Regions from separate parts of the Streptomyces sp. NPDC005151 genome, predicted to be linked through region 3. Evidence: riboswitches for the same ligand, from Rfam matches in the RefSeq annotation. Region 3 holds a riboswitch; each other region holds the start of a gene.

Region 1 (6,896 bases), on a different contig from region 3:
GGCATCGTCACCCGCGACACCGCCCTCGGCCTGGAACTCGCCGACCGGATCCCGACCGGCATCGCCCACATCAACGACCAGACGGTGAACGACGAGGCGGTCGCACCCTTCGGCGGCATCGCCGCGTCAGGCACCGGGGCGCGCTTCGGGGGCGAGGCCAACCTGGAGGCCTTCACCGACCTGCGCTGGACGACAGTCCGCCGCGAACCGGCCGGCCATCCCTTCTAGTCCGGCGGATCAGTCCGGCGGATCGGGGTCGGACACCCCCAGGGATGTCCGGAACGCCGAAGGGCCCGGCCGAACCGGCCGGGCCCTTCGGCGTCGCCCGCTCGCGCCGGCTACTTCTTTTCCTTCTGCTGGTCCTCGATGGACTTGCGGACCTCGTCCATGTCCAGCTTGCGGGCCTGCCCGATGACATCCTCGAGAGCCGTCTCCGGCAGGGCCCCCGGCTGGGAGAACACCGCCACATTGTCCCGGACGATCATCAGGGTCGGAATGGACCGGATCTCGAAGGCCGCCGCCAACTCCTGCTGCGCCTCTGTGTCGACCTTGGCGAAGACCAGGTCGGCGTGGCGCTCGGACGCCGCGTCGTACACCGGCGCGAACTGCCGACACGGGCCGCACCAGGAAGCCCAGAAGTCGATCAGGACGAACTCGTTCTCGCTGACGACCTGATCGAAGTTTTCCTTGGTGAGCTCTACGGTGCTCATGCTCTCGTTACCTCTTCCTGTGCCCGTTCGGACGTGTCCGGCACAACCGCGCCCGGTTCCGCGCTATTCCGCCTGCCCATGTGGCCACGGCTCACACGCACGGCCAGACTGTCCCCCATGACAGATGCTGTGGAGAACGCCGTGTACGACGTCGTGGTGATCGGTGCGGGACCTGTGGGTGAGAACGTGGCGGATCGGACCCGGGCTGCCGGACTGTCCACGGCGGTCGTCGAGACGGAGCTCGTCGGCGGCGAGTGCTCGTACTGGGCGTGCATGCCCAGCAAGGCGCTGCTGCGCCCGGTCGTGGCCCGCGCCGACGCGCGGAAGGTCCCCGGACTCAGCGCGGCGGTCCAGGGACCCCTGGACACGGCGGCCGTCCTCGCCCACCGTGACGAGTACGCCTCGCACTGGAAGGACGACGGACAGGTCGCCTGGCTGAAGGGGATCGGCGCGGACTTCTACCGGGGTCAGGGACGTCTGACCGGCACGAAGGAGGTCTCCGTCACAGGCCCTGACGGCTCCGAACACCGGCTGACCGCCCGGCATGCCGTCGCCGTCTGCACCGGCAGCCGCGCCGTCGTTCCCGACCTTCCCGGAGTCGCCGACGCCCGCCCCTGGACCAGCCGCGAGGCGACGAGCGCCAAAGAGGTGCCGGGCCGACTGGTGATCGTCGGCGGGGGAGTCGTCGGCGTGGAGATGGCCACCGTCTGGCAGGCTCTCGGCGCGCAGGTGACGATGCTGATCCGCGGCAAGGGGCTGCTGCCGAAGATGGAGCCGTTCGCGGGCGAGCTGGTCGCCGAGGCCCTCACCGAGGCCGGAGCCGACGTCCGTACGGGCGTCTCCGCCACCTCCGTGCGGCGTGCCGGCCCCGACGGACCGGTCACCGTGGAACTGGACAACGGCGAGCGCATCGAGACCGACGAGATCCTCTTCGCCACCGGCCGTGCCCCGCGCACCGACGACCTGGGCCTGGAGACGGTGGATCTGAAGCCCGGATCCTGGCTCGAGGTCGACGACAGCTGCCGCGTCGAGGGCAGCCACTGGCTGTACGCAGTCGGCGACGTCAATCACCGGGCACTCCTCACCCACCAGGGCAAGTACCAGGCCCGCATCGCGGGTGCCGCGATCGCCGCCCGCGCGCAGGGCGGCGTGCCGCCGGCGACCGGCCGCTGGGGCGCACACGCCGCCACCGCCGACCACGCGGCCGTCCCCCAGGTCGTCTTCACCGACCCGGAGGCCGCATCCGTCGGGCTCACCCTCGCCGCGGCCGAGCGCGCCGGGCACCGGGTCCGCGCCGTCGACCACGACCTCGCCGCCGTCGCCGGCTCCGGACTGTACGCGGACGGCTACCGGGGCCGCGCCCGCATGATCGTCGACCTCGACCGCGAGATCGTACTCGGCGTCACCTTCGTCGGCCCCGGCATCGGCGAGCTGCTGCACTCGGCGACGGTAGCCGTTGCGGGTGAGGTCCCCATCGACCGGCTCTGGCACGCGGTCCCCGCCTATCCGACGATCAGCGAGGTGTGGCTGCGCCTGCTGGAGGCGTACCGCGGCTGAGTACGGCTCCTGAGCCGATGCGTCGGCGTGTCCCGCCGTCCCTCCGAGGGACGGCGGGACACGCCGACGGGGTCCGTCGTCCCGCGCAGGCGCACGCTGCAACTACGTCCCCGAAGTGCCGGTGAGCTCACGGGGCGAAGCGTTTTTCCGGTTCTCACCAGTAGTGGCGCCGCCCACCGATCCCGTGGCCGACAGCACCGAGAATCCAGAGGACCGCACCGATCAGCACGAGGGCGACGCCGATGGTCCACAAGATGGAAATCCCGGCCGCCATGCCGATCACGAGCACAATGACTCCGAGGACGATCATTGCGTCCCCCAATCTTTCAGGGCCACCTTCGAGTATGCGCCGGACGGTGTGTCGCCGCGTGGCAGACGACTGCTGACGCTCGTACTGCCGTCCAGGGCCGCCGGGCGGTGGCGGGCCGGGGGCCCGGACAGCCCGACCGACCTCGTGAGACAGCCGGGGTTTCAGGCCGACGACACGTCCGGTGGACCCCCTCGACCAGGCGCGATCCGGTCCGGCGAACCGCTACGCGACCCGCCTCTCCGGCACCTGCTGTTCCTCTTCCTCGTCGGGCAGCTTCACGTCGCTCACCAAGATGTTGACCTCCACGACCTCCAGACCGGTCATCCGCTCGATGGCGGTGATCACCTCGGTCCGGACGTCGCCCGTGAGCTCGACGATCGAGTATCCGTATTCGACGATGATCGACAGGTCGACCGCCGTCTGGACCTCGCCGACCTCGACCTTGACACCGCTGGTGACGGACTGACTTCCCGCTCCGGGCACCCGCTCCCGCACGGCCCCCATACCGCGGGCGAATCCCCCTCCCATGCCCTGGACTCCGGGCACGCCCCGGGCCGCCAGCCCGGCGATCTTCGCCACCACGCCGTCGGCGATCGTGGTTCGGCCCCGCGACCCAGGTTCCGTTCGGCGGTTTCCGCCGTGCGGTCCTGCTCCGTGCGTGGCCTCGGATTGCGGGCGGGTGGTCTCGGGCCGGTTCACCTGCGTTTGATCGGTCATGGTCGGTCGCCCTTCCGAAGAGAAGGTGGATTCGAACGCCTTGGCCAGTTTACGTACCATTTGTCAGCATTGCTCGAGCGGCAGGGGTTGGTAACTGCTTGCCGGTGAGTGGCGCACGAGGACGGTTTAACTCGATCGTGTGATGGTGGGCTCGTGGGCTTGTGATGGTCTGGGCTGATCGGGGTAATTTGATCAGCGCGATCTGGGACGCCGGGTGCGGTGCCGGCGTGCGGGGCCCCTGCTCCACCAGCGAGATGGTTCAGGGCCTCCCCGTCGCCTCTGGCCGCGTCCATCTGGCCAGGTCGTGAGGGACTCTGCCCTTCCGGCTCGGACCACGGACAGGATCCGTGTCGCCGCCCGGTTGCGAAAGCGGACGACCAGTGCGCCCAAGACCGTTCGGGGCGTGCCAGTGCGCAGGACTCACTCCTGCTCACTGCTCAGGAACGGTATGTGGGCGGACCCACGGGCGGGCCCGCCGCGGAGGGGATGGGTGGGTGGGTAGGCTGCCCCTTCTCGTCCTCCCCGGTCCCGGTGTCGAGTAACTGGCGGCGTTGTGGGGGGTCCGGCCTCGGGCGCTCGCCTCAAGGTGCCGGCAGGGAGGGGAGGTACAGTCCGCCACCGGCAGGGCGGGCCGGTCCGGCGGCGGAGGCCGACGCCGGGTTACGGGGCGTCGGTTCCGGTGCTCAGGGACCGCCCGCAGCGCAGGTTCCACCGGCCGGACCGGCCGCTGAGCTCTGTCAGTGTCAGCGGGGCGACGTCCAACCGCCAGAACGCCTGCGGCGGAAGGCCCAGCGCATGCACGATCGCGGCGCGCACCACCGCGGGTTCGACCACGGCGATCACGCGGCCGTCCCCGGCGCCGTCCCGATGCAACGAGTCCAGCCAGCCGCCTACCCGCGCACACAGGTCCAGCAGCGACTCACCGCCGTGCGGTGCCGCCGAAGGGCCGGACAGCCAGACCGACACCGCCTCCGGCTCGGCCTCGCTCACCTCCGCCAGCCGCTGCCCGCTCCAGCGCCCCAAGTCCCAGCCGTGGAGGGCCGGTTCGGTCTCGGACCGCAGCCCCAACGCCTCGGCGGTCCCGGCGCACCGCTCGTCCGCTCCGCACACCCGGCGATCGGCGGCAGGCACCGCGGCAGCGGCCGCACGCGCCCGCCGGACACCGGACGCGTCGAGCGGGGCGTCGCCGTCGAAACGGGCTTCACGCAGCGCCGCATTGAGCGCCGGTGAGATCAACATCACTTGTACCGTCAACACCGGTGTCAACTCCCCGAACTGTGGCCTTTCGGGTAAGGACACCATGGCATCCGGGTCTCCCGGCCCCGCAGATGGCGCCATGGCGGCGCGTGCCCGCAGGCGGTATGGTCGCGACGAACATGACGACGGTGTGACGGAAGTCCGGTGAGAATCCGGCACGGTCGCGCCACTGTGAACCCGTACCCCTACGGGAAGTCAGACCCGGCACCGTCGTCTCAGGCACCACGATCGGGACGCGTGTTCCCCCAGGAGGTTCTGCCATGGCACAGACTGCTGCCCCCGCAACCGTCGCCACACCCGCCATCACCCCCATCTCGCTGAAGGCCATTGCCCCGTGGGCGGTCTTCTTCGGCATCCTCATGCTCGTCCTGCTGTACTTCGTCGGCGCCGAGCAGGGTGCCACCGCTGTCATCTCCGGCGAAGGTGTCCACGAGTGGGTTCACGACGGTCGCCACCTGCTCGGTTTCCCCTGCCACTGACACGCTGCGCACCTCAGGGGAACCGCTCATGAACTCCATATCTGTCAGAGCGCTGCTCGTCCGTGGCATGCTGGCCGGACTTGCCGCGGGCGCGCTCGCTCTTGCCGTCGCCTACTTCCTCGGTGAATCCCGGGTGGACGCGGCGATCGCGCTCGAAGAGGCTCACAGCCACGAGCACGGCGGCGGCGAGGAACTCGTCAGCCGCACCATGCAGTCCACGGCGGGTCTCGCCACCGGTGTCCTGGTCTTCGGTGTGGCGATCGGCGGCGTCGCTGCGCTGGTCTTCTGCTACGCCCTAGGCCGCATCGGCAGGTTCGGCCCGAGGGCCACGGCCGCATTGATCGCGTTCGGCGCCCTGCTGACCGTGTATGTCGTGCCGTTCCTCAAATACCCGGCCAATCCGCCGGCTGTCGGAAACCCCGACACGATCGGCCAACGCACCACCCTGTTCTTCCTGATGGTCGCCCTCAGCGTGCTGTTGGCCATCGCTGCCGTCATTTTCGGCAAGCGGCTGGCTCCCCGCCTGGGCAACTGGAACGCGTCCGTTGCCGCGTCCGCCGCCTATGTGCTCGTCATCGGGCTGGCCTACGCCTTCCTGCCCTCGTTCAATGAGGTCGGCAAGGACTTCCCGGCCAGTCTGCTGTGGGAGTTCCGCCTCTCCACCCTCGCCGTTCAGGCCACGCTGTGGACCACTTTCGGTCTGGTCTTCGGCTATCTGACCGAGCGGCTGCTGGTGCCGAAGACCGGCACGGTGACGGCCGGGGGCGGCACCACGTCCCACGCGGCCGCCGCTGCGAACTGAGGCGCCGGCCGACTCGTCGGCCGGATGACGGCAGAACCCGCCGGGATGCCCCGGCGGGTTCTGCCGTCTATGCGGCGTCCGTCGCGTCGGTCGCTTCAGCCACGTACGTCGCATCCGTTGTGTCCGACGCCTCCGACGCCTCCGACGTGTCCGACCAGTCGATCAGGAAGTGCTTCACCCGGTCGTCCGCCCTGACGAAGCGCATGCCTGCCGCCACCATGACGTGCTGGGACGCGATGTTGTCGAGGTCGGCATCGCCGTTCACGGCGGCGATGCCCTCGTCGCGGGCGAACTCCAGCAGCGCCCGCAGCGCCTCGGAGGCGTACCCCTTGCCGCGCGCCGCAGGGGTCAGGCCGTAGCCGATCGTCACCTGCCCCTCCGCGTTCGGAGCACCGTGAAAGCCCACTCCGCCTATGGCGTGTCCGTCCTGGCGGAGGCGGATCTCGTAGGCGCCGAACGGCTGGGGGCTGCCGGTGTCGGCGCAGTGCTCCAAGAAATGCCCGGCCCCGGCTGCGTCGCCGTCGGTGGGGTACTCCGGTGCCCATAGGGCACCCGGCCCCGGACGGCGGGCCACTATGTTCTCCGCCTCGGCGGGACTCAACGGGTGGAGTACGAGTCGAGGTGTCACAAGATCTCTCATGACTCGTCGGACTATCACGGCGGCGAGCTTCGGCGCACCGGAATTATCGGATTTTTTGCTGCCTGAAGGAGTGGGTAGCAGCGCTGGGTAACGCTGATACGTGGAGTGGGCCGATTCGATCCGTGCGGAGCGCAGGGTCCGCCTCGCCTACCCGCAGGCGTCCAGCGAACCCATTTATGAGCGGGACGTGGCCGCCGTGTTGGCGCGCGCTTCTTGACGACGCCCACCGCGGGGCGACGTGCCGCATCACGGGCCCCGGCCGACGCAGGCGGCACCTCCCAGGCCGACGCACGTGGACACGGCCGGGCCGCAGCTGTGGGCCCGGTCGGCATGAGTACGCCGACCGGGCCCACCGCCTTGCACCCACAGCGGCCGGGAAGGAGGGCGGGGCTTCCCCGTCGGACAGCGTCCGTCCCGAAGCCCC
Region 2 (6,896 bases), on a different contig from region 3:
GTCCGCGGCCTCGCCGTAGAACTCCTCCATCGCACCCCGGTAACCGCCCGGATGGTCGGTCGTCTCCGTCGTGACCGGATAGACCAGCTTCTCCTCGATGTGGTCCGCGCGGATGTGCTCGGCGGCGATGGAGCGCGCGATGGACCGTCCGTGACGGGCGCTGTGATAGGCGATGACATCGGCCTCGGCGATGGTCTGCACGGCGCGTACGGTCATCAGTGCCGGATCGCCGGGACCGAGCCCTACCCCGTACAGCCGGCCCGTGTTCTGCTCGCTCACTCTTACTCTTCCTCGCTGGCGATCGCGTTGAGCGCGGCCGCGGCTATGGCGCTGCCGCCGCGACGGCCCCGTACGACCAGGTGTTCCAGACCGGACGGATGGTCGGCCAGGGCGTCCTTGGACTCGGCGGCTCCGACGAAGCCGACGGGCACACCGATGACGGCGGCCGGGCGCGGAGCGCCTTCCTCGATCATCTCAAGCAGCCGGAACAGGGCGGTCGGTGCGTTGCCCACGGCCACCACCGCCCCCTCCATGCGGTCCCGCCACAGCTCCATCGCGGCGGCGCTGCGGGTCGTGCCGAGCTTCCTGGCGAGATCGGGGACCGTGGGGTCCGACAGGGTGCAGATGACCTCGTTGCCGGCGGGCAGCCGCTTGCGGGTGACCCCGCTGGCGACCATGGCCACGTCGCACAGGATCGGCGCACCGGAGCGCAGCGCCGCGCGGGCACCGGCCACGACCCCCGGGGTGAAGTCGATGTCGCGTACGAGGTCGACCATGCCGCAGGCGTGGATCATGCGGACCGCGACCTGGCTGACGTCGGCGGGCAGCCCCGCGAGATCCGCCTCGGCGCGGATGGTGGCGAAGGACTGGCGGTAGATCGCCGGTCCGTCCTTCTCGTACTGGAACACGGTGGTTTCGCTCTCTCCGGTCGGTGGTCGGGCTGCAGCGCCCTCGGGTCGGTGGTTCAGGTACGGGTGCGGCGGGCGGCGTTCACCGCGGCGGCCAGGTCGGACGGGCTGCCGTGGACCGTCACGGGAGCGCCCCGTTCGCCGCCACGGACCTGGGCCACCTGGTGCCCGCCGGGAACGGCGACGACGTCGGCCCAGGCGCCCTTGGGGTGACCGCAGCGGCGTTCGCAGCCGGACCAGTGGACGGGGAGCTGCCCGGCAACGCGCTCTCCGGCGGTCCGTACGAAGGCCTCCGCGTCGCCCCGCACATCTGCCAGGGACTTCGCACAGCCGGGCCGGCCGATGCACGCACCGACCCCCGTCCACGCGGAACCGGGCCCGACGATCAGTCCGGCCGCGCCCCATTCGCGCAGCCGCGCCGCCGCGCCGCCGGGCGTCACGCCCGTCACGACGACGCTCCGCCACGGGGTCAGCCGCAGCTCGCGGCCCACGCGGGACAGGCTCGTCCACTGCGCACCGGTGAGCCGCCCGAGCGGCGCCCCCACACAGGCCGCGTTGCCGACGACGCCGTACGCGGGCTCCTGCGCCGCCGTCGCCGGCGGTACGCGCTCCGCAGCACCGGCCACCCGCAGCGCCGCCCTCACCGGCTCCAGCAACTCTTCGGCAACGAAAGGCAGTTCGCTCACCCGCCAGGCGCCCGTCTCCTGCGCCGCCTCCAGAAACGTCTCGGCGGCGATGAGCGCCGCGCGCGGCGCATCGTCCCCGGAGACCCTCAGCACTGCCTCCGCAGCCCCGATCCGCAGGAGCGCGCTCCCGTCGCTCTGCCCCAGCAACGTCACATCCGCACCCAGGGCATCGACGTCACCACGGCCGTCGTCCAGCGCGAAGAGAAAGCGGCCGGACAGCCCGGCCGCTTTGTCACTTCCGCACAACAGCGCGTCCAGCGCGGTCAGCCACGGCCGGACATCCCGGTGGCCCCGGCCGTCGAGCCCGGAGAGCGGGGAGGCCACGACATTGCGTATCCGCTCATGGCTCCGGGACGGCAGCAGCCCCGCCCCGCCCAGGAGTTCGGCGAGCCGTCCGCCGCACTCCCGGCCGAGGCCGCGCAACTGGACATTGCCCCGCGAAGTGAGATGCAGCTCACCGTCGCCCAACTCCCGCGCGGCACCGTGGAGCGCGTCCGCCTGTCGGGCAGTCAGCACGCCACCGGGGATCCGGACCCGCGCCAGCGCCCCGTCGTCCGCCCGGTGGAGCCGCAGCGACCCCGGGCAGGCATCGCCACGGTCACGGGAGACGGGCTCCCCCGGGGCCGATGGCGGGGTGTCGGAAGTGGACATGGCGGCGAGCATACCGACCATCATTCTGAGCTGTATGAATCCCATCGGTCTAAGGCCCTTACTATGCCTAGCAGCGGGCCACCCGGCCCGGCATCGCCTAAGAGCCTGTCGGGTGACCTCTGATCGGGCGGCCACGCCCTGGCACGCACGCTTCCCGCGTTGCCGAAATGCCCTAGTAGCTCCGCTACGAGGGCCTTCCGGCGCCTTGGAATCGCACGCACCAGACCGCGTCCGCTTTCCGATCGAAGGTCACCCGACAGGCTCTAAGACGGCGATAGGGGAGGAAGCCCGGTGCGAGTCCGGCGCGGTCCCGCCACTGTGAGTCCGGCCTGAGCGGCCGGGCGAGTCAGGAACTCCCTTCCCCGAGCTCTCGACCCCGCTCGAGCAGGGGAGACCTCATTCCGACACCGCCCGGGGCGTGGACACCCCGAGGAAGGCCCGACGCCGCATGATCCTGCTCCTGTCGACGTCCGACACCGACCTGCTCAGCGCCCGCGCCGCGGACGGTCCGGTGACCTACCGCTACGCCAACCCCTCGCGCCTGCCGCTCGACGAACTCCCCGCTCTTCTCGACGGCACCGACCTCGTCGTCGTACGCCTCCTCGGTGGTGTCCGCGCCTGGCAGGAAGGGCTCGACCAGGTCCTCGCCACCGGCAGGCCGGTCGTCGTCCTCACCGGCGAACAGGCCCCCGACGCCCAGCTGATGGCTGCCTCCACCGTCCCGATCGGCATCGCCGCCGAGGCCCACGCCTACCTGGCGCACGGCGGCCCGGCCAACCTGGACCAGCTGGCCCGGTTCCTCTCCGACACCGTGCTGCTGACCGGCCACGGCTTCGAACCCCCGGCGCCCGCACCGTCCTGGGGGCCCCTGGAGCGCACTGCGCGCGCCACCGACGGCCCGACCATCGCGGTGCTCTACTACCGCGCCCACCACATGAGCGGGAACACGGCGTTCGTCGACACGCTCTGCCGGGCGGTCGAGGACGCGGGCGCCCGCGCCCTCCCCTTGTACGTCGCCTCGCTGCGTACCCCGGAACCCGCACTCATCGACGAACTGCGCGCAGCCGACGCCATCGTCACCACCGTCCTCGCCGCGGGCGGCACCCGGCCCGCCGAGGCATCGGCGGGCGGCGACGACGAGTCCTGGGACGCCGGTGCGCTCACCGGACTCGACGTACCGATCCTGCAGGCTCTCTGCCTGACCAGCTCGCGCAGCGACTGGGAGGACAACGACGAGGGCGTCTCCCCGCTCGACGCGGCCAGCCAGATCGCGGTCCCCGAGTTCGACGGCCGGCTGATCACCGTCCCGTTCTCCTTCAAGGAGATCGATGAGGACGGGCTGCCCGCGTACGTCGCCGACACCGAACGCGCCGCACGCGTCGCCGGAATCGCCGTACGCCACGCACGGCTGCGCCACATCCCGGCCGGGGACAAGCGCCTGGCACTCGTCCTCTCCGCCTACCCGACCAAGCACTCCCGTATCGGCAACGCCGTCGGCCTCGACACCCCCGCCAGCGCCGTCGCCCTGCTGCGGCGGCTGCGCGCCGAGGGCTACGACTTCGGCCCCGAGGACGAACTCCCCGGCCTGGTCTCCGGCGACGGCGACGAGCTGATCTACGCCCTGATCGAGGCCGGTGGCCACGACCAGGAGTGGCTGACCGAGGAGCAGCTGGCCCGCAACCCGGTCCGGATCCCGGCCGCCGACTACCGGCGCTGGTACGCCACGCTCCCGGACGAACTCCGCGACGCCGTCGAGCGGCACTGGGGTCCGCCGCCCGGCGAGATGTTCGTGGACCGCTCCCGCAACCCGGAGGGCGACATCGTGCTCGCCGCCCTGCGCCGCGGGAACCTCCTCATTCTCATCCAGCCGCCGCGCGGCTTCGGCGAGAACCCGATCGCGATCTACCACGACCCCGATCTGCCGCCCTCGCACCACTACTTGGCCGCGTACCGCTGGATCGCGGCGGCGCAGGACGACGGCGGTTTCGGGGCCGACGCGATGATCCACCTCGGCAAGCACGGCAACCTGGAGTGGCTGCCCGGCAAGAACGCGGGCCTGTCCGCCGCCTGCGGCCCGGACGCCGCACTGGGCGATCTCCCGCTCGTCTACCCGTTCCTGGTGAACGACCCGGGCGAGGGCACGCAGGCCAAGCGCCGCGTCCACGCCACCCTGATCGACCATCTCGTGCCGCCGATGGCCCGCGCGGACAGCTACGGCGATATCGCGCGCCTGGAGCAACTCCTCGACGAACACGCCCAGATCGCCGCGATGGACCCGGCGAAACTGCCCGCGATCCGCGCCCAGATCTGGACCCTGATCCAGGCCGCCAAGCTCGACCACGACCTGGGGCTCGACGACCGCCCGGACGACGAGGGTTTCGACGAGTTCATCATGCATCTCGACGGCTGGCTCTGCGAGATCAAGGACGCCCAGATCCGAGACGGCCTGCACGTCCTGGGCGGCGCCCCGGCCGGTGCGGACCGGGTCAATCTGGTCCTGGCGATCCTGCGCGCCCGCCAGATCTGGGGCGGTACGGCGTCGCTGCCCGGCCTGCGCGAGGCACTCGGGCTGGACGAGTCCGCTGCCACCCGCACCACCGCCGACGAGGCCGAGGAGCAGGCACGCGCCCTGGTCCAGGCGATGGAGGACGCGGACTGGGACCCGGCGGCGGTCGCGACCGTAACGGCATCGCATCCCCGACCGGTCGCGGACATCCTCGACTTCGCCGCCCGCGAGGTGGTCCCCCGGCTGTCCGCCACCACCGCCGAACTCGACCACACCGTCCACGCCCTGAACGGCGGCTTCGTCCCGGCGGGCCCCTCCGGCTCCCCGCTGCGAGGCCTGGTCAACGTCCTGCCGACCGGCCGCAACTTCTACTCCGTCGACCCGAAGGCGGTCCCGTCCCGCCTCGCCTGGGAGACCGGCCAGGCCCTGGCCGACTCGCTCCTGGAGCGCTACCGCACCGACAACGGCGAGTGGCCCACCTCGGTCGGCCTCTCCCTGTGGGGCACCAGCGCGATGCGCACCTCCGGCGACGACGTCGCCGAGGCACTGGCGCTGCTCGGCATCCGCCCGGTCTGGGACGACGCCTCGCGCCGCGTCACCGGCCTGGAACCGATCGACCTCGCCGAGCTGGGCCGCCCGCGTATCGATGTGACGCTGCGCATCTCCGGCTTCTTCCGGGACGCGTTCCCGCACACCATCGGCCTGCTCGACGACGCGGTACGTCTCGCCGCGTCCCTCGACGAACCGGCCGAGCAGAACCACATCCGGGCGCACGCCCAGGCCGACCTCGCCGAACACGGCGACGAACGCCGGGCCACCACCCGCATCTTCGGCTCCCGCCCCGGTACGTACGGAGCGGGTCTCCTCCAGCTCATCGACAGCCGCGACTGGCGCACCGACGCCGACCTCGCCGAGGTCTACACCGTCTGGGGCGGTTACGCCTACGGCCGCGAACTCGACGGGCGCCCGGCCCGCGACGAGATGGAGACGGCGTACAAGCGCATCGCCGTGGCCGCCAAGAACACGGACACCCGCGAGCACGACATCGCGGACTCGGACGACTACTTCCAGTACCACGGCGGCATGGTGGCCACGGTCCGCGCCCTGCGCGGCACGGCCCCGGAGGCGTACATCGGCGACTCCACCCGCCCGGAGACGGTCCGCACCCGCACCCTCGTCGAGGAGACGTCCCGCGTCTTCCGCGCCCGCGTGGTCAACCCCAAGTGGATCGAGGCGATGCGCCGCCACGGCTACAAGGGCGCCTTCGAACTCGCCGCGACGGTCGACTACCTCTTCGGCTACGACGCGACGACGGGCGTGGTCGCCGACTGGATGTACGACAAGCTCACCGAGACGTACGTCCTGGACCCGACCAACCGCGAATTCCTGCAGCAGGCCAACCCCTGGGCCCTGCACGGCATCGCGGAACGCCTCCTGGAGGCCGAGTCCCGCGGCCTGTGGGCCAAGCCGGACCCTGCGGTACTGGAGGCGCTGCGCCAGGCGTTCCTGGAGACGGAAGGGGACCTGGAGGGCGAGGACTGAGGGCCGGCAGGCGTACGTGGGTGTGGCGTCCCGTTCCGCACGGGGCGCCACACCCACCCGGCGCCGCTCTCTCGTCGGCTTCCCCGGCGCCCGGTCCGACCGCACCGCCGCCGGTCATGCGTGAGCCGCCCGGCCGGCTATCCCCCCGACGGGCGGTCGGCCGACCGTCCGTGAGGGCACAGGCCGTACCGGACCCGCACCGGCCGAGAAGCAGGCAGCCGACCGACAGGTGCGTGCGCCGGACGCTCGTGGACCGCCGGGAAGAATCAGCAGGACGTCGGGCGTGATCACTCGGCCGGGTGGTCCCGGCCGGGTGACCGCCCGTCGCGCGTTCAGCGTCGGCGGAACTCGGGATCATGCGCAGGTGATCTTCGTGAACCGCCGCTCCGCGCGCCGCCCGCGTGGCCTCCTGGCCCCGATCGGTCTCGGCGCCCTCGCCGTCCTGTCCCTGCTTCCGGGCACGCTGCCCGCCGCCGCGCAGCCGGTGGCCGCCACTCGGAGCCCCGCCGCCGCGCCCCTGCCCCCGTCCACCCGCGGGGAGTTCCTGGCCTCCGCGCGGCTCGCCGCGATCCGGAACGATCCGGCCGCACTGAAGGCCTTCTT
Region 3 (6,896 bases):
GAACGGTGCGGAGCACAGGCGCTGTTGGAGAACAACGGCATGACCGAGCTGATCACCGGCGCGGAGGCGGTGATCACCGCCGAGGGCGACAACCTGGCCATCCACGCCAAGGCCGCCGCGGAAATGCTCTTCGCCGCCTCGCCGGGCGCGGACGGCGGTACCTCGGACCGAGCGACCGGAGAGCTCGCCGACCCCCGGTTCCTGGGGTGGCTGCATGCGCAGGTGGAGGTCATCTGGTTCGCCCGCGCCAGGGAGCGGATGAGGTGCGCACCGCACGGTGATCCGCTGGCGCGGTGGAACGCGGCGTCCGGGCCCGCCCTGCGGGGCGTCGAGGCGCACGCCCGCCGACAGGCGGCCGAGGCGTACGCAGAGGCGGTCGCAGAACTGCCCGAAGGTCCTGGCCGCGAGAGACTGGCCGAACTGGAGCGGCTGTTCGCCCTCCAGTGGGTGGCCCGCAACAGTGGCGATCTGCTCGCTGCCGGTCATCTGACCACCGATCAGGTCAACGCCCTGCCAGACGCCGTCGAGCAGCTCATCGCCGCCGTTGCCGGGCATCTGCCCACCCTGGTCGAGTCCTTCGCGCTGCCGGAGGAGGTGCTCGCGGACTGGCCCATCGCCGGCGCGGACTACGTCGATGCGTACGACGATCCGGAGGCGTCCTGGCACACCACCACCGGGGCGCAGGGGGAGCGGTGACGGCCTCGGACGAGCGCACCGCCGGGCAGCTGTGCCGGGTACGGGACGTGGTCGGAGCCCTCGGAGTCCGGGCCGTTCTGCGGGCGTACTGGGGCACCGCATCCGTCCTTTCCCGGTGCTGTACGAAGCCGCGGGTGATCGTTGGCGAATCGGTTCGCCGCAAGGCGTAACCGGCAGATCGGGAGTCAGTTACTTCGACGTCGGGACCGTGCGCTCCGCCGTCCCGGGCATCGGCAGAACCTGCATGACGTGCGCGACCTGCACGACCTGCACGACCTAGCGAAGAGGAAGATCATGAGCGCGATTCATCCCAAGATCACCGACGTTCTCACGAACACCTTCAAGGTGCCCGCCGCCGAGATCCTTCCGGGTTCCACGATGGACAGCCTGGAGATGGACTCCCTCGCCGTCGCCGAGTTCGCCGTCATCATCAAGGAGACGCTGGGGGTCGAGGCCGACTCCGACAAGCTCTACAAGGACGCCACCCTCGCCGACATCACGACGTTCATCGATGCCGCGGTGAGCGGCGACCCCGCGATGAGCAACGCCCGATGAACAGGCCTGCCGTCGCCGTCACCGGCCTGGGGATGATCACCCCGGTCGGCAACGACACCGAAACCACCTGGGACGGGGTGTGCGCCGGGGTCTCACCGGCCCGCACCGTCCCCGAGCTCGAAGGCTGCGCGATCGACTTCGCCTGCACGGTCTCCGGCATCGATCTGGACGAGGCGGTCGGCGGCCGTGCGTCCTTCCGGATGGGGAGGTACGTCAAGTTCGCCGTCCTCGCCGCGCGGGAAGCGGTCGCGGATGCCGGACTGGACCCGGCCGACTGGGACGGCAGCCGGGTCGCCGTGGTCGTCGGCACCAGCAGCGGAGGCTCCGCGGGCCTGACCGAACAGGCCGTCGCCCTCGACCGGCGCGGACCGGGGGCCACCTCGCCGGCGGGGATCCTCCTCACCATCCCGAACATGCCCGCCGCGGAGATCGCCATCCGGATGGGGGCGACCGGTCCCAGCCTGGCGCCGTGCACCGCCTGTTCATCCGGGGTCACCGCGCTCTCCGTCGCCCGGGACCTGCTGGTCACCGGGCAGTGCGACCTCGCGATCGCCGGAGCCACCGAGTCGATCGTCTTCCCGGTCGCCATGACCGGATTCGCTCGGTCCGGTGCCGCCGCGACGAGGGACGGCGACCCGGCCCGCCTCTGCCGGCCGTTCGCGGCCGACCGCGCCGGTCTGGTCATGGGCGAGGGCGCCGCCGTCATGGTGCTGGAACGGGCGGACGACGCACGGGCCCGGGCAGCGGTCCCGCGGGCGCTGCTCGCCGGGACGGGCGCCACCACCGATGCCCACCATCCGACCAGTCCGCACCCGTCCGGCGCCGTCGCCCGGGCTGCGGTCGAGGCCGCGCTGCGCGACGCGGACTGGGCGGCCGAGGACGTCGAACACGTCAACGCGCACGGCACGTCGACACCGCTGGGCGACGCCACCGAAGCCGCTCTCATCAGCCGGGCCTACCCGCACCGGCCACCCGTCACCGCCCCCAAGGGGGTACTGGGCCACTGCATGGGGGCTGCCGGAGCCATCGAGGCGGGGCTGACGATCCTCACGCTGCAGCGCGGGGTCGTACCGCCGATCGCCAACCTGGACGTCCCGGCGCCCGAGTTCGACATCGACTGCGTCACCGAACAGCCCCTCCACCGGCCCGTCCGGCGCGCCGTGAGCCACTCCTTCGGGTTCGGCGGCCACAACGCCGTGGTCGCCCTCCAGCGTCCCTAAGGGCTGTCCCGTAATCCCTGGCGGGCGCACGACGTCAGCTACGGCACCTCGCCGCGTTGTCGGAACGTCCGAATACATCCAGTATGCGGACGCCCCTCCGCCTTGCGATGCACCGCATCTGACGCCGCGCGCTGTCCCGCCAGGGATTACGGGACAACCCTTAGTCAGGGGGCGGAGCATGCCGGGGCGGTACGGCCGGGGCGCCTCCGGCCCCACCGCACCGCCGACGAGCCGCGCGGAGCAGCGTGATAGCTTGCCAAAGCCAGTCAAACTCCACGTAGGGGTCAGGGAATCCGGTGCGAATCCGGAGCTGACGCGCAGCGGTGAGGGGGACGGGCGGGGCCACAGCCACTGGGACATCCACGGGTGTCCTGGGAAGGCGTCCCGTTCGAAGGAACCCGAGTCCGAAGACCTGCTGGCACCTGCCGCCCGGTACCGGGCGGCAGCACTCCGTACAGCGGGCTCCGCGCATGGGCCCTGAGACGCAGAGGGACTCCGTGCCGTCCATAGCCAGCCCTGCCCGCGCCGCCGCCCTGCTCTCGGCGGCACTCCTCCTGCTGACCGCGTGCGGCGGAGGGACTGACAACTCCACGGCCAAGTCAGCTGGTGGCGAAGGCTATCCGGTGACGCTCAGGAACTGCGGCCGCACCGTCACCGTCGAAGCCGCACCGCACCACGCCGTCTCCGTCGACCAGGGATCGACGGAGATCCTGCTCTCCCTCGGCCTCGCCGACCGGCTGGCGGCCACAGCCACCTGGACCGACCCGGTGATGAAGGGGCTGGAGAAGGCCAACGCGAAGGTGCCACGCCTCTCGGAGAACCGGCCGTCGTCGGAGAAGGTCCTCGACCAGGAACCCGACTTCGTCAGCGCCTCGTTCGAATCGACCCTCGCCAAGGGCGGCGTCGCCCCCCGCGAACAGTTCGAGGAGCTCGGTGTCCCCACCTACGTGTCGCCCGCTGACTGCACCGGCAAGGACAACAGCGGCGGCGGCGACGGAGCGCGTACCGAAGCAGTGACCATGGACAGCGTCTACGGCGAAGTGCGCGACCTGGCCGCGGTGTTCGGCGTCCAGCAGCGCGGCGACGAGCTCGTCGCCCGGCTGCGGGAGCGGGTGAAAAAGGCCGCCGACGGCATCGGCGCCTCCGACGCCACTCTCCTCTACTGGTTCTCCGACTCCAAGGCCCCGTACCTGGCGGGCTGCTGCGGGGCACCCGGCGTCATCACCAGGGAGCTCGGAGCGAAGAACGTCTTCGACGACACCCATGAGGAATGGCCGCAGATCAGCTGGGAGACCGTCGCCGACCGCAACCCCGACGTCCTGGTCATCGGCGATCTGACACGCAAGGCACAGACCGCCGAGAGCGCCGCGAAGAAGATCGAGTTCCTGGAATCCAATCCCGCGACGAAGAACATGGACGCCGTCAAGCACAAGCGGTACGTGCTGCTCAGCGGCCAGGCCATGAACCCGTCCATCCGGACGGTCGAGGGTCTGGAACAGGTCGCCGCCGGGCTGCGGACGTTCGGGCTCGCCGGGTGACGGACACCGAACGGGGCGCAGCGGTACGTACGGAGCAGGCACCCGGAACCGATACGCACCGCAGGGCCGGTGGCGCACGGGGGCTGCGCGACGGTGTGCTGTGGGCCGCGGGCGTCACCCTGCTCGCGCTGTCCGTCGCCGTCGCCGTCACCATCGGCCCCGCCCGGATCTCCGTCGCCGACGTCTGGTCCGCGGTGGCCGCCCATCTCGGGGTGGGCGACTCGCGGCTCACCCCGATCCGGGACGGCATCATCTGGAACCTGCGCATGCCCCGTACTCTGCTCGCCGCCGTGTGCGGCGCCGGGCTCGCGGTGTGCGGCACGGTCATGCAGTCCCTGCTCCGCAACCCGCTCGCCGACCCGTTCGTCCTCGGCGTCTCCTCCGGGGCGTCGACGGGCGCGGTCGTGGTCGTCGTACTCGGAGTGGGCGGGGGAACGGTGTCGATCTCGACCGGGGCATTCATCGGGGCACTTTGCTCGTTCGCCCTTGTGCTGCTGCTCAGTCATACCCTCGGTGGTACGACGGACCGGGTCGTCCTCTCCGGCGTCGCGGCCATGCAGCTGTTCTCCGCGCTGACTTCCTTCGTGGTGATGACCTCGGCCGACGCCGAGCAGACCCGAGGCGTGCTGTTCTGGTTGCTCGGCTCGCTCAGCGGGGTCGGCTGGACCGATGTGTGGGTCTGCTTCACCGTGCTCGTCGCGACCCTGCTGATCTGTCTGGGCCACGCCCGTACGCTCGACGCCTTCGCCTTCGGTCAGGACGCGGCAGCCGCCCTGGGAGTCGATGTCGGCCGCACCCGGATCGTGCTGCTCTGCACGACCGCGCTGCTGACCGCCGCGCTCGTCAGCTCGGCGGGCGCCATCGGCTTCGTCGGGCTGGTGCTGCCCCATGCCGCCCGGGCGCTCACCGGCTCCGGGCACCGGCGGCTGCTACCGGTCACCGCGCTGGCCGGGGCGGTGTTCCTGGTCTGGGTCGACACGCTCGCCCGGACCGTCCTCGATCCGCAGGAGGTGCCGGTGGGCGTCGTCACCGCTCTCATCGGCGTACCCGCGTTCGTTCTGGTCCTGTACCGCACCCGGAGGACCACATGACATCCATCGGCACCGCCGCAGGTCTGCGCGCCCAGCGGGTCTCCCGGGAGGCGGGCGGCCGTCTCGTCCTCGACGGGGTCTGCCTCGTCCCCCCGCCCGGCGCGACCGTCGGGCTCCTCGGCCCCAACGGGTCGGGCAAGTCCACGCTGCTGCGGGTGCTGGCGGGGGTCCTCGCGCCGGCGGCGGGCGTGGTGACGCTCGACGGCGAACCGCTCGCCGCGATCGGCCGGCGCACCGTCGCGCAGCGGGTCGCCGTGGTCGACCAGCATGCCGACACCCAGGTCGAGCTGCGCGTCCGGGACGTCGTCGGGCTCGGCCGCATTCCGCACCGCCGCGCCTGGTCGGCGCCCAGCCGCGCGGACGACGAAGCGGTACGCGAGGCGCTGGAACGCACCGGACTCGCCGAACGCAGCGACCAGTCCTGGCACACGCTCTCCGGGGGCGAGCGCCAGCGTGTCCAGATCGCCCGCGCACTGGCGCAGCAGCCGCGTGAACTGCTGCTGGACGAGCCGACGAACCATCTCGACATCCAGCACCAGCTGGAGCTGCTGTCCCTGGTCACCTCGCTGCCCGTCACCGGCGTCATCGCTCTGCACGACCTCAATCTGGCCGCGATGTTCTGCGACCGGATCGTCGTCCTGAAGGAGGGGCGGGTGGTGGCCGCCGGTACCCCGGCGGAGGTGATCACCGAGGAACTCATCGCGGATGTGTACCGGGTACGGGCGGTGGTCACCCAGGACGGCCCGGACGGGCGGCCCTCGGTGCGGTTTCTGCCCGGACGGGCGGAGTAGCCGGACATACGGAAGCAGGAGGCGGAACCCGGCACGGTGCGCACCCGCCCCTGGCCTGTCCGCTCCCGGGAGCCGTGGCTGCCTGGTCTCCGGGACCGGCCGTGGAACTCACCTGGTGAGGCCGTAGTGACGGTAGAGCTCCTCCTCCTCGGAGACGGAGAGATGGGCATCCGCGTCCACCCTCGGGGCGCCTTTCACGCGGTCCTTCGGATGGGGGATGTGCAGATCGGAGCCCACCCGGCGAGCGCCCTCCAGGGGCACGAAATTCTCCTTCATGCCGAACAGGCCGGTCTTCACCGTGATCCAGTCCGGTCTGCCGGTGGCGTCGTCGAGATACACCCGCCCCACGGTGCCGACCTTCTCGCCCCTGGGGTCGTACACCGTCAGGCCGTCGAGCTCCTTGGCATCCGTGAAACCGTCAGCGGCTCCCATGACCGGTCCCTCCTCGCCCGGGCGCGCGTCCTGTGGGCAGTTCCACCAAGGAAGGCACGTCCTGATTCCATCGCGCCTCACCCGGATGGGCGATGCAACTTCCCGGCCCGGAACGGTGGCCCGTCGCATCCGGGGCGGCAACGTGCGATGCCGGTGGTGGGGGAACAGCCCGGCGTTGGGCCGTTCGAGTGAGGTCGTGACGGTGCGGAGGCATACGGGGGATTGCGGACGGCTACCTCGGGCGGTCCGGCCGAACGGCGCTTTGGCCACACCGCCGTCATCGGCATCGACACGGACTCCAAGCTCGGCATCTCCGCCAACACGTCCGTGGTCGGCGCGCTCGTGGCGATGCTCATCGGCCGCATCCCGCTGAGCTTCATCCGCACGGAGCCGTGCCGCCCCTGCCGCATATGATCGACAGACCGTTTCCGACCGTCGTCCTGCCGTGCCACCGGGGGTGCATCATCCGTTCCGTACGCGTCCGCGCACCCGGACAACGGGGCGAGCTGCTGACCCGGCAGGAGGACGGTCTCGCCCTGCACCACCTCGTCTGGCGGCTCGGACCCGGCTGGC
Region 4 (6,896 bases), on a different contig from region 3:
TTGGCTTGATTGCAGGGAATGCAGGCCAAGGTGAGATTGGAGATTCGATCGGTGCCGCCCCGCGAGCGGGGGCGGATGTGATCGATATTCAGAGGCACGCCGGTAGCTCCGCAGTAGGCGCAGGCGTGGTGCCACTTGGCGAGGAGGTACTCACGGGCCTCGCAGCCGGCGAGTGTGCCCTGCTGATACTCGATGCCGTCCATGGAGTCCCTCCCGAGAGTGAGGGCGTGGGTGTCGAACGCCGCACGTTCCATGTGCACCGTTCTCACCGGAGTCCAGCGAGTGAGTCTCTCCAGCCAGGCGAGAGTGGTGTCCACCCGATGGCGCAATGAGGGAGGGAGCCAACCAGCCGTAACAGCACGGTTGTTGAAGCGCGGAGCGCGGTGGCGCAGATTCGCCGAACGCCGCCGACGCCGGAAAGCGGCACGCTGGAGCATCTTCTTGCGGATGGTTGTGCCCCGATGATCGAGCTGAAGCGCGAATCGGCCTTGTCGCTCACCAGCGAGTGCGGTGAACAACGCGACCCCTGTGTGCCTGCTGCCAGGATCGATACCGATCTCCACTCCGTCCACCACGGATTCGACGATGGTGCGGTCCCTCGGACGGATCACAAACGGCGTGTGCCGGTGTACAACTGCCCGCCCCGCCCCCAGCAGTTTCCGCGCGCGGGCTGGACTGCACGGCTGCAACGGTATGCCGTGTTTATCGATGACAAACACGTATGGATGGGCCTCACGACCCTCCTCCCGGACCGGATGGTCCGAGGTTACGCGCCCGGCGGCAGGTGAACTGCCGGGCGTCTCCCCTCGCACATGTCCCGTACCGGATGCCGGGTTGCGGCGCCCGGCTCCCGTTTCGTCCATGCTCCTGAGGTTGTCTGCTGAGCCGGGTTCCAGAGCCGACTGCTGAGGAAGCACAGTCGGGTGGGTCTGCTGTCCTGTACGGAACGTAGCCACCAAGGTCACCTCCTTCTTGGTGATGGCTGGTGCTGGTCACAGCAGGCGTCGGCCGCAAGGGCCGACGCCTCCCACTCTTCGAGCGGAGAAGCCTGTGACTACTGGCAGGCCTCGCAGCTCTCCGGGTTCTCCAGAGAACAGGCGACCGCTTCGGTCGTACTGTCCAACTGCTGTGCGGGGATCGAAGTTACGGACGATGCCGCACGGGCGATCCGCGTCGCCGGGCGCGAGCGCAGGTAGTACGTCGTCTTCAGCCCCTGCTTCCAGGCGTACGCGTACATCGAGGAGAGCTTGCCGATCGTCGGCGTCTCCAGGAACAGGTTCAGCGACTGGCTCTGGTCCAGGAACGGCGTACGCGCCGCCGCCATGTCGATCAGACCGCGCTGCGGGATCTCCCATGCCGTGCGGTACAGCGCCCGTACGTCCTCCGGGATCCAGGCGAAGCCCTGCACCGAGCCGCTCGCCTCGCGCAGCGCCTCGCGGGTCCGCGCGTCCCACACGCCCAGCTGCTTCAGCTCGTTCACCAGATAGGCGTTGACCTGGAGGAACTCACCGCTGAGCGTTTCGCGCTTGAAGAGGTTGGAGACCTGCGGCTCGATGCACTCGTACACCCCGGCGATCGAGGCGATCGTGGCGGTCGGAGCGATGGCGAGCAGCAGAGAGTTGCGCATGCCGGTCTTCGCGATCCGGGCGCGCAGCGCGTCCCAGCGCTCCGGCCAGCTCAGCTCGGTGTCGTAGTGGTCGGGGTGCAGCACGCCGCGGGCGGCACGCGTCTCGGACCAGGCGGGCAGCGGACCGGACCGCTCGGCGAGGTCGCAGGACGCCTCGTACGCGGCGAGCATGATCCGCTCGGAGATTTTCGTGGAGAGCGCGCGGGCCTCGGGGGAGTCGAACGGCAGCCGCAGCCGGAAGAAGACGTCCTGGAGCCCCATCGCGCCCAGCCCCACCGGACGCCAGCGGGCGTTGGAGCGGCCGGCCTGCTCGGTCGGGTAGAAGTTGATGTCGACGACCCGGTCGAGGAACGTCACGGCGGTACGGACGGTGGAGTCCAGCCGCTCCCAGTCGATGTCGCCGTCGGCCACGAACGAACCGAGGTTGACCGAACCGAGGTTGCAGACGGCGGTCTCGCCGTCGTCGGTGACTTCGAGGATCTCGGTGCACAGGTTCGACGAGTGGACGACGCGACCCGGCTCGGCGGTCTGGTTGGCCGTCCGGTTGGAGGCGTCCTTGAACGTCATCCAGCCCTGACCGGTCTGCGCGAGCGTCCGCATCATCCGGCCGTACAGCTCACGCGCGGGCATCGACTTGCGGGCCAGGCCCCTGGCCTCGGCGGCCCGGTACGCGGCGTCGAACTCGTCACCCCAGAGGTCGACCAGTTCCGGCACGTCGGCGGGGGAGAACAGCGACCAGTCGCCGTCCGCGTCGACCCGGCGCATGAACTCGTCCGGGATCCAGTGCGCCAGGTTGAGGTTGTGCGTACGCCGCTGGTCCTCGCCCGTGTTGTCGCGCAGCTCCAGGAATTCCTCGATGTCCGCGTGCCACGTCTCCAGGTAGACGGCGGCGGCGCCCTTGCGGCGGCCGCCCTGGTTCACTGCGGCGACCGAGGCGTCGAGCGTCTTCAGGAACGGCACGATGCCGTTGGAGTGCCCGTTGGTGCCGCGGATCAGCGAACCGCGGGCGCGGATCCGGGAGTACGAGAGGCCGATGCCGCCCGCGTGCTTGGACAGCCGCGCCACCTGGTGGTAGCGGTCGTAGATGGAGTCGAGCTCGTCCAGCGGCGAGTCCAGCAGATAGCAGGAGGACATCTGCGGGTGCCGGGTGCCGGAGTTGAAGAGTGTGGGGGAGGAGGGGAGGTAGTCGAGGCGGCTCATCAGGCCGTACAGCGAGGCGACCTCGTCCAGTGCGCGCACCGACTCGTCCTCGGCGAGACCGGCGGCGACGCGCAGCATGAAGTGCTGCGGCGTCTCGATGACCTGGCGGGTGAGCGGGTGGCGCAGCAGATAGCGGCTGTGCAGTGTCCGCAGCCCGAAGTAGCCGAACCGGTCGTCGGCGCCGTCGGCGAGGGACTGCTCGACCAGCGCGTCGAGCCGGGCCGCGTGGAGCGCCACGAACGCGGCCGTACGGTCCGCGATCAGACCCTCGCGGTGGCCGACGGCGACCGAGGCGGAGAACGACAGTGCGCCCTGACCGGCCGCCTCGTCCGCGATGGTGCGGGTCAGGAGGCGGGCGGCGAGCCGGGAGTACGCGGGGTCCTCGGCGATCAGACCCGCGGCGGCCTCGGTGGCCAGCGCGCGCAACTCCGCCTCGTCCGACGCGGCGTTGCGGCCGCGCAGCGCGGCGGCGGCGACTCGGCCGGGGTCGGTGTCCGGCAGATCGGCAGTGAGGTCGGTCAGGGTCCGCAGCAGTGCGGTCCCGGGTCCGTCGTTCGTGGTTCCCGCGGACTCGGCGACTGAAGCCGGATCGGCTGGCGCGATGGTCACGTGGTGCTCTCCCTCGCTCGGCTCGGGGCCGGCGGGGGAGCGGGGCAGCCGCGTGGAGGCATGCCCGAAGAAGGAAGGCAGCACTGCGTGCGGCGTCCACCGGCCCATCCGCGAGGCCCGGACGTCTGGGCGTCCGGATCGGTCGAGCCGGACGCGCTGTCGGCAGGTCCTCGGACTTTCAGGGTGCGCAAAAGGGCACCGAATATACCGTTGCGGGACAGTTCCGGATTCGCACCGGATTTCCCTGCGGCGACAGCGAGCACGAGCATACATGTGGGGGCCGCCTGATGAGGTGGCCCCCACATGTTGTGTCGCGTCGGTTCAGAGGCTCAGGCTGTACGTGAGCAGCGGGAGGCCTGGAATGGGATCCCAGTCGCGCGCCGGAGTCCGTAGGAAGCCCAGGCGGCGGTAGACCCGGTGGGCCGCGAGCATGGTCGGTGTCGTCGACAGGACGAGCCGCGCGACGCCGTCCGTACCCCGGGCCCGGTCGATACAGGCCCGCACGAGCGCCTCGCCCGCCCCGAGGCCGCGCGCCGCCCGTGCGACGGCGAGCATCCGGAACTCGGCCTCGTCGGGGCCGGCAATGTCGGCCCACGGGTTGCCGGGCGGTGCGTACGTGACTCCGCCGAGGAGCGTGCCGTCGGCACCGACGGCGACGAGCACGTCGGCCTCGGCCGCGCGACGGGGCACGTCCCGGAGCTTTTCGAGATACGGGTCGTCGGCGCCGAAGTCGAGCAGGCCGTCGTCGAGGTAGGCGTGGGCGGTGATCTCCCCGAGGGCGGTGTGTTCCGCGGGGGCGATCGGGCGGATCGACAGGTCCATGCTGGGAGTGTGCCGTACGGGTGGGTTGGGGTGGGGTGGTGCCGGACGGGCGCGGTGCAGCCCGTCCGGCGAGGGAACTAGTGCCCCTCCCGGCAAGCTTTGCCCCGTCGCGCCGCCCAGCACGCCCGCTCGCCGCGTTGGCCAAAAGCCCTGGTGGCTCCTTCCCCAAGCTCTCAACTTCGTTCGAGCAGGGGAGACCCCATCCAAGGACTTCCGGCCGCCTTGCGATCGCACGCACTGGACGACGCTCCCTATGGGGCAAACATTGCCGGTCACGGCACTAGTTGGCGGACGGGCTCGCGTCGGGTGACGGGCTCGACTCGGGCCTGGCCGAGGGGAGTTCCACCCGGACGTCCGGGTCGCCCGCGTCCGCCGTGTAGTCCGCCGGGGAGGTCTCGTCGACGCCCGCCGGGGCCTTCACCGCGTTCAGGACGAACGTCAGCACCACGGTCACCACGGCGTTCAGCACGAACGCCGTCAGACCGATGTAGCCGATCTCGCCGATCCCCGGAATCTCCTTCGAGGAGCCGCCGAAGTGCGCCTGGGTCGGGCTCGCCACTCCGTACGCGGCGAGCGTGCCGTACACCATGCCGACCGCCCAGCCCGCTAGCAGCGCCCAGCGGTGGAACCACCGGGTGAACAGGCCGCCGACCAGTGCCGGGAACGTCTGCAGGATCCAGATCCCGCCGAGCAGCTGGAAGTTGATCGCGACCGTCTTGTCCATGGTGAGGACGAAGACGAGCGCACCGACCTTCACCAGCAGCGACACCAGCTTGGAGACCTTCGTCTCCTGGGCCGGGGTCGCGTCGGGCTTCAGGAAGTCCTTGTAGATGTTCCGGGTGAAGAGGTTTGCCGCGGCGATCGACATGATCGCGGCGGGGACCAGCGCGCCGATGCCGATCGCAGCGAACGCCACGCCGGCGAACCAGTCGGGGAACATGTTCTCGAACAGCTGCGGGATCGCCAACTGTCCGTTCTCCACCTTGACTCCGGCGGCGATCGCCATGAAGCCGAGCAGCGCCAGCAGGCCCAGCATCAGCGAGTACAGCGGCAGGATCGTGGTGTTCCGCCGGATCACCTCACGGCTGCGGCTGGAGAGCGTCGCCGTGATCGAGTGCGGGTACATGAAGAGGGCGAGCGCCGACCCCAGGGCCAGGGTCGCGTAACCCCATTGGCCGGGATCGGCCGGCGCGAGGGCGCCGCGCGGTTTGCCGGTTGCGGGGTTGGTCTGCGAGAAAGCGTGGCCCGCCTTGGCGAAGATGTCGTCGAAGCCGCCCAGCTTGATCGGGATGTAGATGATCGCCACCGTGATGACCAGGTAGATCAGCCCGTCCTTGACGAACGCGATCAGCGCGGGGGCGCGCAGCCCGGAGGAGTACGTGTACGCGGCGAGCACCGCGAACGCGATCAGCAACGGCAGGTCCTTGACGAACCAGTTGGTGTTCTCGCCGCCGCCGACGCCCATCACGTCCAGCACCGCCTGGATGCCGACGAGCTGGAGCGCGATGTACGGCATGGTGGCGAGGATGCCGGTGACGGCGACCGCCAGCGACAGACCCTTCGATCCGAAGCGACCTCGGACGAAGTCCGAGGTGGTGATGTACCCGTGCTTGTGCGAGACCGACCACAGGCGCGGCAGGAAGGTGAAGATCAGCGGGTACACGAGGATGGTGTACGGGACCGCGAAGAAGCCGGCCGCTCCCGCTGCGTAGATCGCGGCGGGTACGGCGACGAAGGTGTACGCGGTGTACAGGTCGCCGCCGAGCAGGAACCAGGTGACCCAGGTGCCGAACGACCTGCCGCCCAGGCCCCATTCGTCGAGACTGGCCTCGTTCTCGGCCTTGCGCCAGCGCGCGGCCATGAAGCCGATGACCGTGACGGCCAGGAAGAAGAAGATGAAGACGCCGAGTGCGACGCCGTTCACGCCGTCCTTCATGCCGACGCACCCCCCTTGCGGGCGCGCTGGTCACGCTGCCAGAGCTTGTACGCGACCATCGTGAGCGCCGTGGAGATCAGCACCCAGACCATCTGGTACCAGTAGAAGAACGGGATGCCGATGAAGGTGGGGTCCACCTTCGCGTATGAACCCACCCAGAGCATCGCCACGAACGGGGTGGCGAGGCAGAGGGCGATGAGTACTCTCGCCGGTGTGACTGTCGGTGGTTTCGTGTCTGTTTCTTCGCGCATGTGGCGACTCCGTCCCCTCGCTGATCACCTGTTGTAATGCGCAGGAAATCTAGGGGAGTGTTCCGGCCATCGTCACCCCCTGTCCGCATTGCGGTCCGGCAACGGTGTGGCGGAGCCGCTGGAGGGATTCTGTCCGGGGGACCGACTCCTGATGCTCTGTCCGGGTCCGGACAGTTGTCCGGTCAGGAGCCGGTCCGCGGATTCAGTCGGTCGGCCGCTTCAGACGCGCCACGAACTTGTAGCGGTCGCCGCGGTACACCGACCGCACCCACTCGACCGGTTCGCCGTGTCCGTCCAGGGAGTGACGGGACAGCATGAGCATCGGCAGGCCGACGTCCGTACCGAGCAGACCGGCTTCGCGCGGGGTGGCGAGCGAGGTCTCGATCGTCTCCTCGGCCTCGGCGAGCCGTACGTCGTACACCTCGGCCAGCGCCGTGTAGAGCGAGGTGTA

Evidence for each region. A riboswitch is a leader RNA that binds a small molecule or an ion and turns the genes downstream of it on or off. The one in region 3 is predicted to bind cobalamin.
Region 1: another riboswitch for cobalamin. It lies ahead of ACWD6R_RS30940 (CbtB domain-containing protein); the one in region 3 lies ahead of ACWD6R_RS29580 (ABC transporter substrate-binding protein).
Region 2: another riboswitch for cobalamin. It lies ahead of cobN (cobaltochelatase subunit CobN); the one in region 3 lies ahead of ACWD6R_RS29580 (ABC transporter substrate-binding protein).
Region 4: another riboswitch for cobalamin. It lies ahead of ACWD6R_RS10965 (ribonucleoside-diphosphate reductase subunit alpha); the one in region 3 lies ahead of ACWD6R_RS29580 (ABC transporter substrate-binding protein).

What each region holds. Positions count from the first base shown of each region.
Region 1 covers NZ_JBSFYR010000079.1:29,298-36,193, forward strand. Annotated here, with positions in the region: gene ACWD6R_RS30910 (aldehyde dehydrogenase family protein) at 1-228, shown strand, start outside; gene trxA (thioredoxin) at 339-710, opposite strand; gene ACWD6R_RS30920 (dihydrolipoyl dehydrogenase family protein) at 828-2,267, shown strand; gene ACWD6R_RS30925 (hypothetical protein) at 2,422-2,589, opposite strand; gene ACWD6R_RS30930 (Asp23/Gls24 family envelope stress response protein) at 2,800-3,294, opposite strand; gene ACWD6R_RS30935 (histidine phosphatase family protein) at 3,955-4,533, opposite strand; adenosylcobalamin (AdoCbl) riboswitch at 4,660-4,808, shown strand; gene ACWD6R_RS30940 (CbtB domain-containing protein) at 4,812-5,030, shown strand; gene ACWD6R_RS30945 (CbtA family protein) at 5,059-5,832, shown strand; gene ACWD6R_RS30950 (GNAT family N-acetyltransferase) at 5,900-6,460, opposite strand.
Region 2 covers NZ_JBSFYR010000017.1:69,948-76,843, reverse strand. Annotated here, with positions in the region: gene ACWD6R_RS12705 (precorrin-2 C(20)-methyltransferase) at 1-279, opposite strand, end outside; gene ACWD6R_RS12700 (precorrin-8X methylmutase) at 282-908, opposite strand; gene cobG (precorrin-3B synthase) at 965-2,257, opposite strand; cobalamin riboswitch at 2,475-2,620, shown strand; gene cobN (cobaltochelatase subunit CobN) at 2,694-6,293, shown strand; gene ACWD6R_RS12685 (adenosine deaminase family protein) at 6,658-6,896, shown strand, end outside.
Region 3 covers NZ_JBSFYR010000072.1:5,365-12,260, forward strand. Annotated here, with positions in the region: partial or broken gene ACWD6R_RS29565 (acyl-CoA dehydrogenase family protein) at 1-866, shown strand, start outside; gene ACWD6R_RS29570 (acyl carrier protein) at 991-1,251, shown strand; gene ACWD6R_RS29575 (beta-ketoacyl-[acyl-carrier-protein] synthase family protein) at 1,248-2,471, shown strand; cobalamin riboswitch at 2,718-2,905, shown strand; gene ACWD6R_RS29580 (ABC transporter substrate-binding protein) at 2,969-4,009, shown strand; gene ACWD6R_RS29585 (FecCD family ABC transporter permease) at 4,006-5,100, shown strand; gene ACWD6R_RS29590 (ABC transporter ATP-binding protein) at 5,097-5,891, shown strand; partial or broken gene ACWD6R_RS29595 (PRC-barrel domain-containing protein) at 6,003-6,323, opposite strand; gene ACWD6R_RS29600 (hypothetical protein) at 6,546-6,737, shown strand; gene ACWD6R_RS29605 (adenosylcobinamide amidohydrolase) at 6,734-6,896, shown strand, end outside.
Region 4 covers NZ_JBSFYR010000014.1:67,129-74,024, reverse strand. Annotated here, with positions in the region: gene iscB (RNA-guided endonuclease IscB) at 1-863, opposite strand, end outside; gene ACWD6R_RS10965 (ribonucleoside-diphosphate reductase subunit alpha) at 1,055-3,436, opposite strand; adenosylcobalamin-variant (AdoCbl-variant) riboswitch at 3,593-3,692, opposite strand; gene ACWD6R_RS10960 (GNAT family N-acetyltransferase) at 3,758-4,258, opposite strand; gene mctP (monocarboxylate uptake permease MctP) at 4,539-6,194, opposite strand; gene ACWD6R_RS10950 (DUF3311 domain-containing protein) at 6,191-6,445, opposite strand; gene ACWD6R_RS10945 (GntR family transcriptional regulator) at 6,648-6,896, opposite strand, start outside.